2 regions of the Halomonas sp. MS1 genome follow, and region 1 is predicted to be linked to the other one. Evidence: predicted binding sites of a transcription regulator. Region 1 holds the regulator's gene; the other holds the start of a gene.
What was found. Region 1 encodes sigma-54, which starts transcription at its own class of promoters, with help from an activator protein. Its sites were predicted from a motif close to TGGCACNNNNNTTGCTNT; they were not measured.
Positions count from the first base shown of each region.

Region 2: the regulator sigma-54 is predicted to act here: its motif matches at 2,671-2,688, upstream of NF683_RS06200 (P-II family nitrogen regulator).

Region 1 is NZ_CP098926.1:4,223,467-4,230,689, forward strand. It holds gene NF683_RS19605 (ABC transporter ATP-binding protein) at 1-338, opposite strand, end outside; gene NF683_RS19610 (KpsF/GutQ family sugar-phosphate isomerase) at 632-1,618, shown strand; gene NF683_RS19615 (KdsC family phosphatase) at 1,654-2,196, shown strand; gene lptC (LPS export ABC transporter periplasmic protein LptC) at 2,196-2,768, shown strand; gene lptA (lipopolysaccharide transport periplasmic protein LptA) at 2,777-3,280, shown strand; gene lptB (LPS export ABC transporter ATP-binding protein) at 3,347-4,072, shown strand; gene NF683_RS19635 (RNA polymerase factor sigma-54) at 4,178-5,593, shown strand; gene hpf (ribosome hibernation-promoting factor, HPF/YfiA family) at 5,692-6,000, shown strand; gene ptsN (PTS IIA-like nitrogen regulatory protein PtsN) at 6,005-6,475, shown strand; gene rapZ (RNase adapter RapZ) at 6,551-7,223, shown strand, end outside.
Region 2 is NZ_CP098926.1:1,393,364-1,400,586, forward strand. It holds gene NF683_RS06185 (ferredoxin--NADP reductase) at 1-222, shown strand, start outside; gene glnK (P-II family nitrogen regulator) at 434-772, opposite strand; gene NF683_RS06195 (ammonium transporter) at 976-2,223, opposite strand; gene NF683_RS06200 (P-II family nitrogen regulator) at 2,269-2,607, opposite strand; gene NF683_RS06205 (accessory factor UbiK family protein) at 2,968-3,309, shown strand; gene NF683_RS06210 (TonB-dependent receptor) at 3,495-5,630, shown strand; gene NF683_RS06215 (helix-turn-helix transcriptional regulator) at 5,680-6,648, shown strand; gene NF683_RS06220 (TonB-dependent siderophore receptor) at 6,835-7,223, shown strand, end outside.

The sequences.
Region 1 (7,223 bases):
TCAGTATGCACCCGAAGCGGAAACGCTACGTTTTCAAATACATCAAGATCCGAAAACAGTGCGCCGCTCTGAAATAACATACCCATACGCTTACGCAGCGTAAACAAGGCCTTACGCGATAGGCGATGGACATCTTGACCATCGATTAGCACTCGCCCCCGGTCAGGCGTTAATTGCCCACCAATTAGCTTTAAAAGGGTCGTCTTGCCGGTGCCGCTTGGCCCCATGATGGCCGTTACCTGGCCACGCGAAATCGTCATATTGATGCCGCGAAAAATATCATGATCACCCCGCGAGAAGTACAAATCTTCAATTTCGATGAAGGGAGCATCGGTCATGGGCTGGCTGGCCTTGATGGTCGTCTTGCCGCAGCAGCAATAGTATATGCTGGCTACGCATGAGTTAGTTAAAAACAAATAATTCAAAAAAACAGCTAGTTTAAAAGCACAGACAGTTTAAAAAACAGTGTTTTCGAAATATTATCGAACATCGTAACTGAACGCTACTCACAGTAACAGATGCGCTCATTGCAACCGCACTGAGGAGTAGGATACGCGCCTTACCTACAAACCGCGCCAAGATGTTATTCTTAGCGACCTACTTTTGACCGCTTATGAAAAGAGATGCCCTCATGCGCCAGCCACTATCGACACCTAGCCCACTGCGTGAAAGTGCGCTGCGCACACTGCAAATTGAGCAAGCCGCTATCGGTGGGCTTCAGGCAAAGCTTGATGAGAGTTTTGACCACGCTTGTGAACTTATCCTTGCCTGCCAGGGCCGCGTAGTGGTAACCGGCATGGGTAAGTCCGGCCACATTGCGGGCAAGCTAGCTGCAACGCTGGCAAGCACCGGTACGCCTGCTTTTTTTGTACACCCAGGTGAAGCCAGTCACGGCGATCTCGGTATGATCACCCGCGCAGATGTTGTGCTAGCCCTCTCGAACTCTGGCGAAACCGCAGAGGTCACCGCGCTGCTTCCGCTGTTGAAACGCCTAGGAACCCCCCTTGTCAGCATGACGGGACGCCCGGGGTCCACATTAGCCAAACACGCCGATGCTCACCTTAATAGCGGCGTTGAACGCGAAGCCTGCCCTCTCGACTTAGCGCCGACTAGTTCAACCACTGCGGCACTTGCCTTAGGTGATGCCTTAGCCGTGGCATTATTAGAAGCACGTGGCTTCACCGCGGAAGATTTTGCGCTCTCACACCCAGGTGGAAGCCTCGGCAAACGCCTACTTTTGCGTGTAAAGGATTTAATGCACAACGGATCACGCCTCCCCCAAGTAGCATTAGGCAGCCCGCTACGGGACGCACTGTTGGAAATTACTCGCCAAGGGCTGGGCTTTACCTGCGTCGTCGATAGCGAAGGACGCCTTGCCGGCGTTTATACCGACGGTGACTTACGCCGAACGCTGGATCAGTTTCATGACCTACGTGACGTCCTAGTTGATGATGTGATGACACGCCCTGGAAAACGTATCGGTCCCGATGTGTTAGCAGCTGAAGCGGTACGCATCATGGAAGACAGTCGAATCACCGCACTGGCGGTCGTGGATGATCAGCAGCGCCCCATTGGCGCGCTGCATATGCATGACTTACTTGCTAGCGGTGTCATTTAATCATTCCTTTCAGACATTAATAATACGGAGGCTTCATGGCCCTACCTGACGCTCTACAAGACCGGATTCGTCGCGTAAAATTGCTTGCCATTGACGTTGACGGCGTACTTACCGATGGCCGCCTCTATTTCCAAGCTGACGGTATCGAAATCAAAGCGTTTCATACCCAAGATGGCCACGGCCTCAAACTTTTGAAGCGCGTCGGAATCCATGTTGCCTTAATTACTGGGCGTGATTCTCCCATGGTCAGCCAACGTGCTGCGTCGTTAGGCATTACCCATGTGTATCAAGGGTGCGAGGATAAACTCACTACGCTACGCGCGCTTTGCCAACGCCTAGATATTACGCTTGAGCAGGTTGCTTATTGTGGTGACGACCTACCCGACCTTGCTCCAATGAAACGTTCTGGCGTAGGCATCACCGTCCCTAATGCTCCTGATTATATGCATACCCACGCTGACTGGATCACCGACCGGCTTGGTGGCCACGGCGCTGTGCGTGAAATCTGCGACACTTTATTGATGTCTCAAGGCCATTGGGATGCTGTTTTAGATACGTACCTGCACGGCCAATCGTAATGCGCTTTTGGGTTAAAAAACGCATTTGGATAACCATCATGGTGCTTGCCTTAGGTGGCATACTGGTATGGTTGGATCCACGCGGCCCTCAAGACCAATCAATCGACGCTGAGGCTCGCGCTCAAGAGCCCGGCCATGTATTAGAGAATGCAGAAATCACTCTGTTTGGTGACACCGGTGCCATCCAGCAGTCGCTGACGACGCCGCGCTTAGTCCATACCCCTCAAACGGCGATGACAGATGTCTTCTCCCCCAGGGCAACACTATTCGATAGCGAAGAGCGTCAATGGCTAGCGACGGCGAAGACCGGCACCCTAAATACTGACACGCAGGTGCTCACGCTAGCTGGCTCAGCCCAATTACTTGCACCCGACGAGGGCTGGCAGCTGAATACAGAGTTATTACATTATGATGGCACCACCCGTCATGCTTGGAGCGATGCCGAAACCATACTTCAGCAACCGCCCCAGCGCATTGGCGCTTCACGCATGGATGTATGGCTGGATGATAGCCAGATCCGCTTAACCAATAACGTGCGCGGCGTTCACCCGCCTGCCACTCGTTCTCAGTAGGAGTCGCGATGAACGCTCTTATTCGCACGGCACTCTTCGTCATTGCACTACCCATTTCAGCGGCAGCGCTACCGGTCATGGCACAAAGCCAAGCCCCCGTAGAAGTAGAGGCTGACCGTTTAGATCTCGATCAACGCGCAGGCACTGCTGTGTATTCAGGCAACGTCGATATTCGGCAGGGCAATATGCAACTGCGCGGAGATCGCGTTGAGATTCAGCGCAACGATGCTGGCGAGCTATCGCGCGCCGTTGCAACCGGTGGACGAGCCTATATACGCAACCAGCTCGAAGACCAAGCTAGCCCAATGGAAGGCTGGGCAAAGCGCATTATTTATCATGTTGCCGAGCGTCGGGTAGAGCTCATTGACCAAGCGGAACTGACCCAGCAAGCAGATCGCTTTGAAGGTGGACGCTTAGAGTATTTTATCGACCAAGGTGTGGTTCAGGCGCGTTCTGATGTTAGTGGTAGTGAACCACAACGTATCCGCATGACTCTTCAGCCGGAACAATAGGAGTGTCCAGTGGCGACAAATAACGCAGAGCCTGCACCTCAAACCACAGCCTCAGAATCAGCGCCGATAAAAACCCTTTATGCTCGCCACCTAGCCAAAAGCTATAAACGCCGCCGTGTCGTTAAAGATATTAACCTAGAGATATCTCAAGGCAGCGTGGTAGGGCTGCTAGGCCCCAATGGCGCTGGCAAAACGACATCGTTTTATATGATTGTCGGCTTGGTAAAGTCTGATGCGGGAAAGGTTGGCATTGACGAGCTTGATTTAACCCATGCCCCCATGCACGAACGTGCAATGGCAGGTATTGGCTACTTGCCTCAGGAAGCCTCTATTTTTCGCAAACTTTCTGTCGCCGACAACATAATGGCAATCTTGGAAACTCGTAAAGAACTCGATCGTAACGCCCGGGAGCAGCGCCTTGAGTCGCTACTCGAAGATTTCCACATCACGCACATTCGTGACAACTTCGGCATGAGTCTTTCGGGCGGAGAGCGTAGACGTGTTGAGATCGCACGCTCCCTCGCGACAGAGCCTGCCTTTATTCTGCTTGATGAGCCATTTGCCGGCGTTGACCCGATCTCAGTGGGTGATATTAAAACGATCATTCGAGCCCTCAAAAAACGCCATATCGGCGTGCTGATCACTGATCATAACGTCAGGGAAACACTAGATATTTGCGATATTGCCTACATTGTAGGTGACGGTCATATCATCGCCAGTGGCCCCCCTCAGGAAATTCTCAACAACCAGCGGGTAAGAGACGTTTATTTGGGGGCTGATTTCCGCCTGTAAACAGCCACCTGCAGAAAAAATAGTAGTGGTGGCATAGTTATTGCACTTGCACCAAGCCATAACTCGCACTAGGGTGGAGCTTTCTGATTAACGAGTGGTTCTCAGATGGTCATGAAAGCTTCTCTTCAATTGCGTATCGGTACACAGCTGACCATGACACCTCAGCTGCAGCAGGCCATCGCCCTGTTACAGCTATCAACGCTGGACCTCCGTCAAGAAATTCAGCAAGCACTTGATGCCAATCCAATGCTTGAGCAGGAAGATGAGTTCGGCGAACAGGCCGTTAGTGAACCCCAGGAAGCTGAATGGTCCGAAAGCATTCCTAATGAACTCTCTACTGACAGTGACTGGTCAGACACTTATCAAGACCTAGGCAGCCATGGCACCAGCAGCGAGGGGCCTGACTTTGAGCGTCAAGCCGCGGGTCAAAGTTTGCATGGCCACTTACTTTGGCAACTCGCCATGACAGATTTTTCACCACGCGACCATGCCATTGCTGAAAGCCTCATCGATGCACTGGATGCCAACGGCTACCTAACCCAGCCTCTCAATGACATTCGCGAAGGACTTAAAGCCCAAGGGCATGAAGGCCTTAGCCAGCGTGAAGTTGAAACAACCTTGCTGCGCCTTCAACAGTTTGAGCCCACCGGTGTATTTGCGCGCGACCTGCGGGAGTGCTTAATGCTGCAGCTCGCCTCACTACCCGAAGATACACCGCTGCTGATGCCTGCCAAGCGGCTAGTGCGTCAATTTCTTGAAGCGCTCGGTAAGGATGATGTGCGTTTGCTAAAGCGGCGGTTAAGCCTGGATGATGAGCAGCTTGATGACGTCATTCGCTTGATCCGCAGCCTTGATCCTCGCCCAGGAAGTGCCTTTGGCGACACAGATGACAGCTATGTAACGCCAGATTTAGTCGTCCGCCATGACCACGAAGGATGGCACCTGGAGCTAAACCCAGAGGCACTGCCGCGCTTGCGCATTCAACCTGACTACGCAAGCCTCATCAAACGGGCTGACAAGAGCCAAGATAACCAGTTTTTAAAAGAGCATCTCCAGGAAGCGCGCTGGCTCATCAAGAGCCTTTCAAGTCGAAATGATACGCTACTGCGGGTGGGCCGAGAAATCATAGCGCGCCAAATAGGCTTTCTGGAACACGGTGAAGAAGCCATGAAACCGCTGATTTTAGCCGACATCGCAGACGCCGTTGAAATGCATGAATCTACTATTTCCAGGGTCACCACCCAGAAATATATCCATACCCCGCGCGGTGTGTTCGAACTCAAATACTTCTTTTCCAGCCAAGTAAGTGGCCAGGACGGCGGCGACAGTCATTCCAGCACCGCCATCCGGGCTCGAATCAAAAAACTGGTGCAAGATGAACCGCCCGGCAAACCGCTCTCAGACAGCCGCCTCGTGGCGCTATTGGAAGAGGGTGGCATTAATGTAGCAAGGCGAACGGTGGCCAAATATCGCGAGTCGATGGGCATTCCCTCTTCAAGCGAGCGCCGCCGTTTACGCTAATAAAACAGTGCTAACGAGACAAAGTCTGTCTAGGGGCTTTGCAATAGCGCAAAAAGGGTTACAATCGAAGAACAGTCCGATGGATAAGGAGCACGTCAATGCAAGTAAATATCACTGGTCATCACGTAGATCTGACTGACGCCTTGCGTGACTATGTAAATGAGAAGCTGGAACGCGTTGAGCGCCATTATGACAACATCACCACCGTACAAGTAACCTTATCTGTTGAAAAGGAGCGTCAGCAAGCTGCCTGCACCCTGCATGCTGCAGGAGCCGATCTACACGCAGAAGCATTAGACAATGATATGTATGCTGCGATTGATGCACTAGCGGACAAAATTGACCGTCAACTCGTTAAACACAAGGAAAAAGCACAAGCTCGCGCCCAAGGCGCTGGCGTGCGTTAACTCAATGACGTTGGAAACCATACTTCCCCCGGAGCGCGTGCTGTATGACGTCCCCGGGGGCAGCAAAAAAAGGGTGCTGGAATTTTTCAGCACCTTTATTGCGCAAAACACGCCAAGCCTAGATAGCCAAGAAGTCTTCAGCCGCCTGATTGGTCGTGAGCGTTTGGGTAGCACTGGAATAGGCAACGGCGTTGCCATTCCTCACGCCCGTAGCCCTCACTGCAGCTCGCCTATCGCTGGTTTTTTAAAGTTAGCCGAGCCTGTAGATTTCGATGCTATTGATGGCGATCCCGTCGACCTTGTTTTCGTACTTTTAGTACCCGAAGAGGCGGACGACACGCACTTAGCCTTATTAGGGCAAGTGGCGTCTATCATGAACAGCGTTGACACACGTCAGCAGCTTCGTAGAGCGGCTAGCCAACGTGAGCTATTGGACCTTATAACAGCAAAAATTCGTGAACAGCCTGTTAGCTAAAGGGTCCACCGCTAGACACTGCCTACTAAGTCCAACGTTTACCTCCATTTTTATTGGCATGCCAAGAGAAACTCTATGCAATTGGTGATCATTAGCGGCCGTTCAGGGTCCGGTAAATCTATCGCCTTACAAGCGTTAGAAGATCTTGGCTATTGTGCCATCGATAACCTGCCCGCCATGCTACTCAGCTCCCTGGTGGATGAGCTTCGTGAGCAAGGGGCACGCCCCCAACTAGCGGTAAGTATCGATGCGCGCAATTTACCTGCTGCATTAAAGCAACTGCCAAAAATGCTTGAATCTTTGCGCCAGAAAAGCATTCACTTCCAGGTTATCTATCTAACCACCGATGCGCGAATTCTTCTTGAGCGATACTCAGCCACGCGTCGTCGCCACCCTCTTACGCGTGATAGTGACATGACGCTTGAAGAGGCCATCAATAAAGAAGAAGAAACCCTGCTCGACATCCGTGATCTGGCTGACCTGATGATCGACACATCGCGTCTGTCGGTTCATGACCTGCGCCGCCGGATAACGGATCAGGTTGCCCAACAGCGTGAAGATAGATTAACGCTGACACTAGAGTCATTTGGCTATAAACGGGGCGTCCCACTTGACGCAGATCTCGTCTTTGACGTGCGCTGCCTACCAAATCCGTACTGGGATCCTACACTGCGCCAATACACTGGCCGTGATGCCAATATCATCCACTTTCTGAAGGGATATCCTGTCGTAGAAGAAATGCGCAATG
Region 2 (7,223 bases), 1.8 Mb from region 1:
CACACCATGGGACGCCTGACCGATCACATTCGCAGCGGCAAGCTGTTTGAAGACACCGGTCTTCCGCCGATTGATCCGCGCCAAGACCGCGCGATGATTTGCGGCAGCCCCGCCATGCTCGACGACACTAGCGCGCTGCTAGACGAATTGGGCCTGAATATTTCTCCGCGGATGGGCGAGCCGGGCGATTACGTAATTGAGCGTGCCTTTGTTGAGAAGTGAGTAGTGAGTAGTGAGTAGTGAGTAGTGAGTAGTGAGTAGTGAGTAGTGAGTAGTGAGTAGTGAGTAGGAAAATTCTAGTCGCTTTAATGACTACATCACTAATACAAAGCCCCTGCTGGAGATGATCCACAGGGGCTTTGTGCTGCTTACTACCTACAGTTCAGCAACTTACTGCTTTTTACTTACCATTCACCACTCACAGTTAACAAACCTAAACCGCGTCTTTACCGGTTTCACCGGTACGAATACGGATCACCTGCTCCAGCGGCATGACAAAGATTTTGCCGTCGCCGATTTTGCCTGTGTTGGCAACCTGCGTAATGGCATCAATAACCTGTTCCGCCATATCGTCATCTACCGCAACTTCTAGCTTTACTTTGGGCAGAAAATCCACCACGTACTCTGCACCACGATATAGCTCTGTGTGACCTTTCTGACGGCCAAAGCCCTTCACTTCCGTTACCGTAATGCCCTGCACGCCGATATCAGAGAGCGATTCGCGTACGTCATCAAGCTTAAACGGCTTGATAATGGCTGAGATCAATTTCATTGCGACATCCTCTAGCTTGGTGGCCTTTTATTAAAGGTTGGCGGGACACTGCTGTTAGCCAAGCCCGTTAGCGTTAAGCATACACCGCTACAGGCAGAGAATAAAAAATCAGCGCCTATGGATTGTAACAATGCACTAAGGCAAAAAGGCCTCCCGCTAGGGGAGGCCAAAAGAGCACGCCAGCTCATTTCATTAGCGTAAGCTTATTTCTTAACGCTAAATTCGGGATAGGCTTCAAGACCGCACTCAGCAATATCGACACCTTCATACTCTTCTTCTTCGCTAACGCGGATACCCATGATGGCTTTCAGCACCAGCCATACCACCAGGCTGGCAACGAATACCCAGCCAAAGATACCAACGATACCGATCAGCTGTGCGCCGAAAGAAGCGTCGCCATTGGTCAACGGTACCGCCAGCACGCCCCAGATACCCACCACACCGTGTACCGAGATCGCACCGACCGGATCATCAAGCTTCAGTTTGTCCAGCGTGACGATCGCAGCGACAACGATCAAGCCACCCACCGCCCCAATCACCGCAGCACCTAGCGCAGAGGGCGACAGAGGATCCGCAGTAATCGCGACAAGACCAGCCAGAGCACCGTTAAGCGCCATGGTAAGGTCCGCTTTACGGAACCACAGCTTGGCAAGAATCAGTGCGGCAAGCACGCCACCGGCAGCGGCCGCATTGGTGTTAACAAACACCTGAGCAACGTTGTTGGCAGAGCTGATGTCGGACATTTTCAGTTCAGAGCCGCCGTTGAAACCGAACCAACCCATCCAAAGGATAAAAGTACCCAGTGTGGCCAGCGGCATGTTGGCGCCGGGAATCGCGTGGATAGACCCATCTTTACCGTACTTACCTTTACGTGGGCCAAGCACCAATACACCCGCTAAGGCAGCCGCGGCACCTGCTAAGTGAACAATGCCGGAACCCGCGTAATCGGAATAGCCGACTTCAGACAACCAGCCGCCGCCCCACGTCCAGTAGCCAGACACCGGATAAATAAAGGCTGTCATCACCACTGCGAAGGCCAGGAATGCCCACAGCTTCATGCGCTCAGCAACCGCACCAGACACAATCGACATGGCTGTGGCCACAAACACTACCTGGAAGAAAAAGTCAGAGCGCATTGAGTAGTAAGGCGCATCATCACCGCCTGCGGTCACTGCATCCACGCTGTTTTCAGCGCCAATCAAGAAACCAAGGTTGGGTAGGAAGCCACCCGCGCTGCTGGAATACATAATGTAGTAACCCACCAGCAAGTACATGGTGCAGGCAATCGCAAACAGCGCGATATTTTTGGTCAGAATCTCGGCGGTGTTTTTCGAACGTACCAAGCCAGCCTCAAGCATTGAGAAGCCAGCGGCCATCCACATGACGAGCACGCCGCAAATTAGGAAGTAAAACGTGTCGAGCGCGTAGCTCAGATCAGTCAACTCATTCATTTTAAGTTCCCCGTTGAACTATAGAAATGATCCGAAAAAACAGCTTCAAACGGCGTCTGCACCGCGTTCGCCTGTCCGAATCCGAATAACGTCTTCAAGCGGTGTCACAAACACCTTGCCGTCACCGATCTTGCCGCTGTTAGCTGCGCTACAGATCGCTTCCAATACGCTCTCTAACCGGGTGTCGTCCACGGCCACTTCAACTTTTACCTTGGGTAGAAAGTCGACGACGTACTCTGCCCCCCGATACAGCTCGGTATGCCCCTTTTGACGACCGAAGCCTTTAACTTCAGTCACCGTGATGCCCTGAACGCCGTTGTCAGCGAGCGCTTCACGAACGTCGTCAAGTTTGAATGGCTTGATGATAGCGGTGATGAGTTTCATCCCGGATCTCCCCTGCTGGATTAGGTAGCGGCAGCGCCGCCCGAATTAACTGCTTATCTCGTTAATGCGCATACCGTGCCACCCAACTTTTTTTTCTTATAAGTCAGCAGTTTGTTTTATAAAAATTAAGATTTTTCGGTGGCAAGGAAGACTTAGTAGCCGCCGCCACTGCCCGCTTGCACCATAAAAGAACATGAATAAAAACGCGGCGCTCTATTTCGATGCACTCCTTCGATGCACCCCGCCGATAAAGAGAGGCCAGAGGCTAATTTGCAAACGATGCATGCGCATCGACGGCGGGTTGCGTATCCTTATTAGTAAGCAGTGCACATTTATGCGTGGTCATTTAAGGAGAGAGCGATGGCGCCTCAAGATCGCATTAGCCGTTTAGCCCAGCAAATTGGGGATCGTTTACAGAACGCCTCCCAAGCCCCGGAAGATATTCAAAAAGGCGTACAGCAGGTAGTGCGTGGTGCCTTTGACAGGTTGGAGCTGGTGTCACGGGAAGACTTTGATATTTTGATGGATGTATTGCAGCGCACCCGCTCACGCGTTGAAGCTCTAGAGCGCCAAGTGGCCAGCCTTGAGGCCGCCGTGGAAGCGTCTACCTCAACGAGTCCTTCCCCCATTGAAGCAGAAGCACCACCAACCCCCGCTCCTGAACCGAACAGTGATGGTTCAGAGGATGACAAGCCCGCCTAAATCCAGAACGGACGGCAATAGGTTGACGACGCCTATTGCCGACTAAGTGGTGGCTTAATACGTTGATGTTGATGACGTAAAGAGCGTCATACCCACTTAATAAACACGAATCAATATCATTGACTTTGATTGTTGTGGTGATACTCTCCGCCTCCTACTCCCTAACTGCTTGCGGATTGTTCACCATGTCTGACTGGTCTTCTTCAACGGCTGCACTCATTGGCACGGGTCTATTACTAGGCTTTTCCAGCGATGTTTTCGCCCAAAACACAACGTCTGGATCCACGCTAAACGCAAACGCTGGAGATACCATGGTGGTGGTTGGCTCCCGCACCCCAACCCAGATCAGTCAAATACCTGGCGCGGTATGGGTGATTGATAAAGAGATGCTGCAACAGCAGACCCGCAATGGTGCAGACCTAAAGACGGCTTTGGGGCAACTTGTGCCGGGGCTGGATCTGGCACCGCAAGGGCGCACCAATTATGGGCAAAACATGCGTGGTCGGGGCGTGCAGGTGCTTATCGATGGCGTATCTCTGAACAGTTCACGTGGGCTTTCCCGTCAGTTCGATGCCATTGATCCCTTCAATATTGAGCGTGTAGAAGTGCTTTCCGGTGCCAGCAGCCTGTATGGCGGCGGTGCTACGGGGGGCTTGATCAATATCATTACGCGCAAAGGCGAAGAAGGCCTGAACTGGCGCACCGAAGCTGGCATCACCACAGGCTTCAACAACAGCGATGATATGGATCGACGTCTGTCGCAATCAATCAGCGGCGGCAATGAGCGGGTTCAGGGCTATCTGGGTACCTCCATTGTGGACAACGGCCGTCACTATGACGGCAGCGGTCAGGAGATCTTTCCTGATATTGCCCAGACCGACCTGCAGGACAATCGCAGCATTGATGTATTGGGCAACCTCTCGTTCCGTTTGACCGACGAACAGAGCCTGGAGCTGGGCGCCCAGCTGTATCGTTCCGGCTACGAAGGTAACCGGGGTGTTTACTTTCCCAACCTCGACGCAGCCACGCCCAACTTGAACGATGCCGAGATTCGCGACGGCTACCGTTCACAGCGCGACCCGGAAACCGACCGCAAGCTGGTCAACGTCAACTACCACCACGCTAACCTGTGGGGGCAAAACTTCTATCTACAGGCCTTCCACCGAGAAGAGGAATCCAGCTTCCAGGCCTTTCCTTACCCTGTCTCGGATGGCCTGCAGTTTCGTGCATCGCAACAAAATACTGATTTAAGCGGTATTAAAGCGCTGTTTGAGTCGCGCCTGGGTGATGACATCTCATTGACCTATGGGCTCGACCTGGATCGCGAAAAATTCGATGCCAGCCAGATGCTGTTCGATACCGATGTATCAGATACTACCGGAGGGCTGGTACAGCAGGCTTCGGGCGTTGAGCCCCGCTATCCAGGCTATCAGGTGGACGGGCTTTCGGGCTTCGTCCAAGGTGACTGGCAGGCCACCCAGGCGCTTAAGCTCTCCGCAGGGTTGCGGCAGCAGCATATGGATGTCGAAGTGGGCGATTTCCAGGGTATTCCCGGCGGTAAGAACGATTACGAAGCCACGCTATTGAATGCCAGCGCTCTCTACGATTACGGCAACGGTCACCAGAACTGGCTGCAGTTTAGCCAGGGCTTCGAGCTGCCAGATCCCGCCAAATACTACGGCAAGAGCCCCGAGGTGAGTGTCGATAACAACCCTCTATCTGCCATCGAGACAGATCAGGTGGAGCTAGGCTGGCGCTACCAGGGGGGCAACTGGATGGCTCAAACGGCACTCTACTACGCTTGGTCGGACAAGGCAGTAGAGAATGCCCAGGATCTGAGCGTCAGCGTAGTGGACGAAAAGAAACGCGACTTTGGTCTAGAGAGCGCGGTAACCCGTTACTTCGACAACGGCCTGGAGGTCGGCGGCACCCTACACTTAGTGCGTTCCGAGCAGGAGAACAGCCAAGGGGAGTGGGAGAAGCGTGACGCCCGCTATGCATCGCTCTCCTCTTCAACGGCCTTTATCGGCTGGACCGACTACGTGCGTTCGGCGCGCTTGCAAGCCAGCCATACTTTCGATCTGAAAGACGACGCGGATCGTGAGATCGACGGCAACACCACCCTCGATCTATCGCTCAGCCAGGAGACCGATTTTGGCACCGTGAGTCTGGGCATACAGAACCTACTCGATGATCAGTACTCCACCGTCTGGGGCCAGCGGGCCGCTATGTTCTATTCGCCCTACTACGGACCAGAATACCTCTACGACTATCAAGGGCGCGGACGTACTTACACCCTGAACTGGTCGATGGCGTATTAAGCACCGCCCGGCTACTCGCAGGCAGCCGCTCAACAGCGAGGGAATGGGAATGGCGACACTCGACACACTCGCGCCACTCACCACCTATGACCTGCTGGCCCTTGGTCAGCGCTTCGGGATCGATTACCGCTTTCCCGAAGCGCCCGACCGCTCCCCATCGCCTTACGTGGCTCGCGGGCGTGTGATCGATTTCGAGATCACCCCGGCCCTACGCGTGACGCACTCAGATCTTGACGTCCTGCACGCTTATGCCTCCACCTCCCGTCGTACCGCTCCGTGGTTTCTCAGTGTGATACTTGAGGGCTGCATCCACGTGGGGCTCGGCCACCAGTCATTTCAATTACAGGCTGGCGATGCCTTCAGTGCACACTTCAACCAGCAGACTGGGCTTGAGGTCTTCCAGCCGGCACCACAACGCTTACGCACCCTCAACGTATCGATTCTAGATGGCCTCGAGTCTCTCTCTTCCTCGCCCATCAACGTTGCCCCTCCAGCCACCCCAGTGCTACACACTTGGCAAGTACCGCCGCTCCTTCGCCATAGCCTAGAAACCGCGCTGACGTCGAACTGGTCAGCAGAACGGCAGTGCCTATTATGGCAAGGCCTCGCGCTCCAGTTACTCGCTCATGGCCTGCCTGCCGCTTGCCTGGAAACCGGCGATAAAAACACACAAGAAGGCCCCCCTCCGAGCCTTTCGCATCGCGACCACCAACGCCTGGAGCGCTTGCGCCAGCAGCTCGAACATTATCCCAACCAGCATTACCGGCTGGAGCAGTTGGCCCGAAATGCCGCCATGAGCCCTAGTAGCCTACGCACCAAGTTCCAGCGCTGTTACGGCTGCTCGATATTCGACTACCTACGGCGTTGTCGCCTGACCCAAGCTCAGGCGTACTTACGCAAAGGTTATAGCGTGCAGCAAACTGCCCACGCCTGCGGCTACCGCCACGCCAGCAACTTTGCTACGGCATATAAGCGGGCCTTTGGTGTCACTCCGCATGAGGTCTTCAAGTGTCGCTAACGTACTATCCATAACGTACAGCCCATAACGTACTATCCATAACGTCTTGCCGTAAGTTCCCCTACTCTGCATTTTTTGGCAGCACGCATAACCTCTTTGTCATAGCGCATACCTTTCCAAAGCAATTAAACGCAATAATTCTCATTAACACATTGGTTAATTGCTTCTCATTGCAGGTATACCTCCATGTCTTTTACGCCTCGTCGTTTGTTACGCTCTCCACTCAGTGCCGCTGTCATCGCGGCACTCACGGCACCCTCGGTTTACGCTCAGGCAAGTGCGCAGGAAAGTACTCTGGAAAGTACAGCGCTAGGCACTGTGACGGTAACCGCTCAGCAGGCGGCCACTAAAGTCGCCACCCCTTTTATTGAAACGCCGCAAAGCGTGTCTACGATTAGCCGCGAACAAATGGAACACCGTGGGGTAGACACCGTTCAGCGCGCCACCGACTATACGCCCGGTGTTTACAGCAATCAGGTGGGCGCCTCCAACCGCTTCGACTACCTGGTACTACGGGGCTTTTCTGACGGCAGCTTGAGCAACACCTTCTTAGATGGCCTTAAAGTGATGGGCGA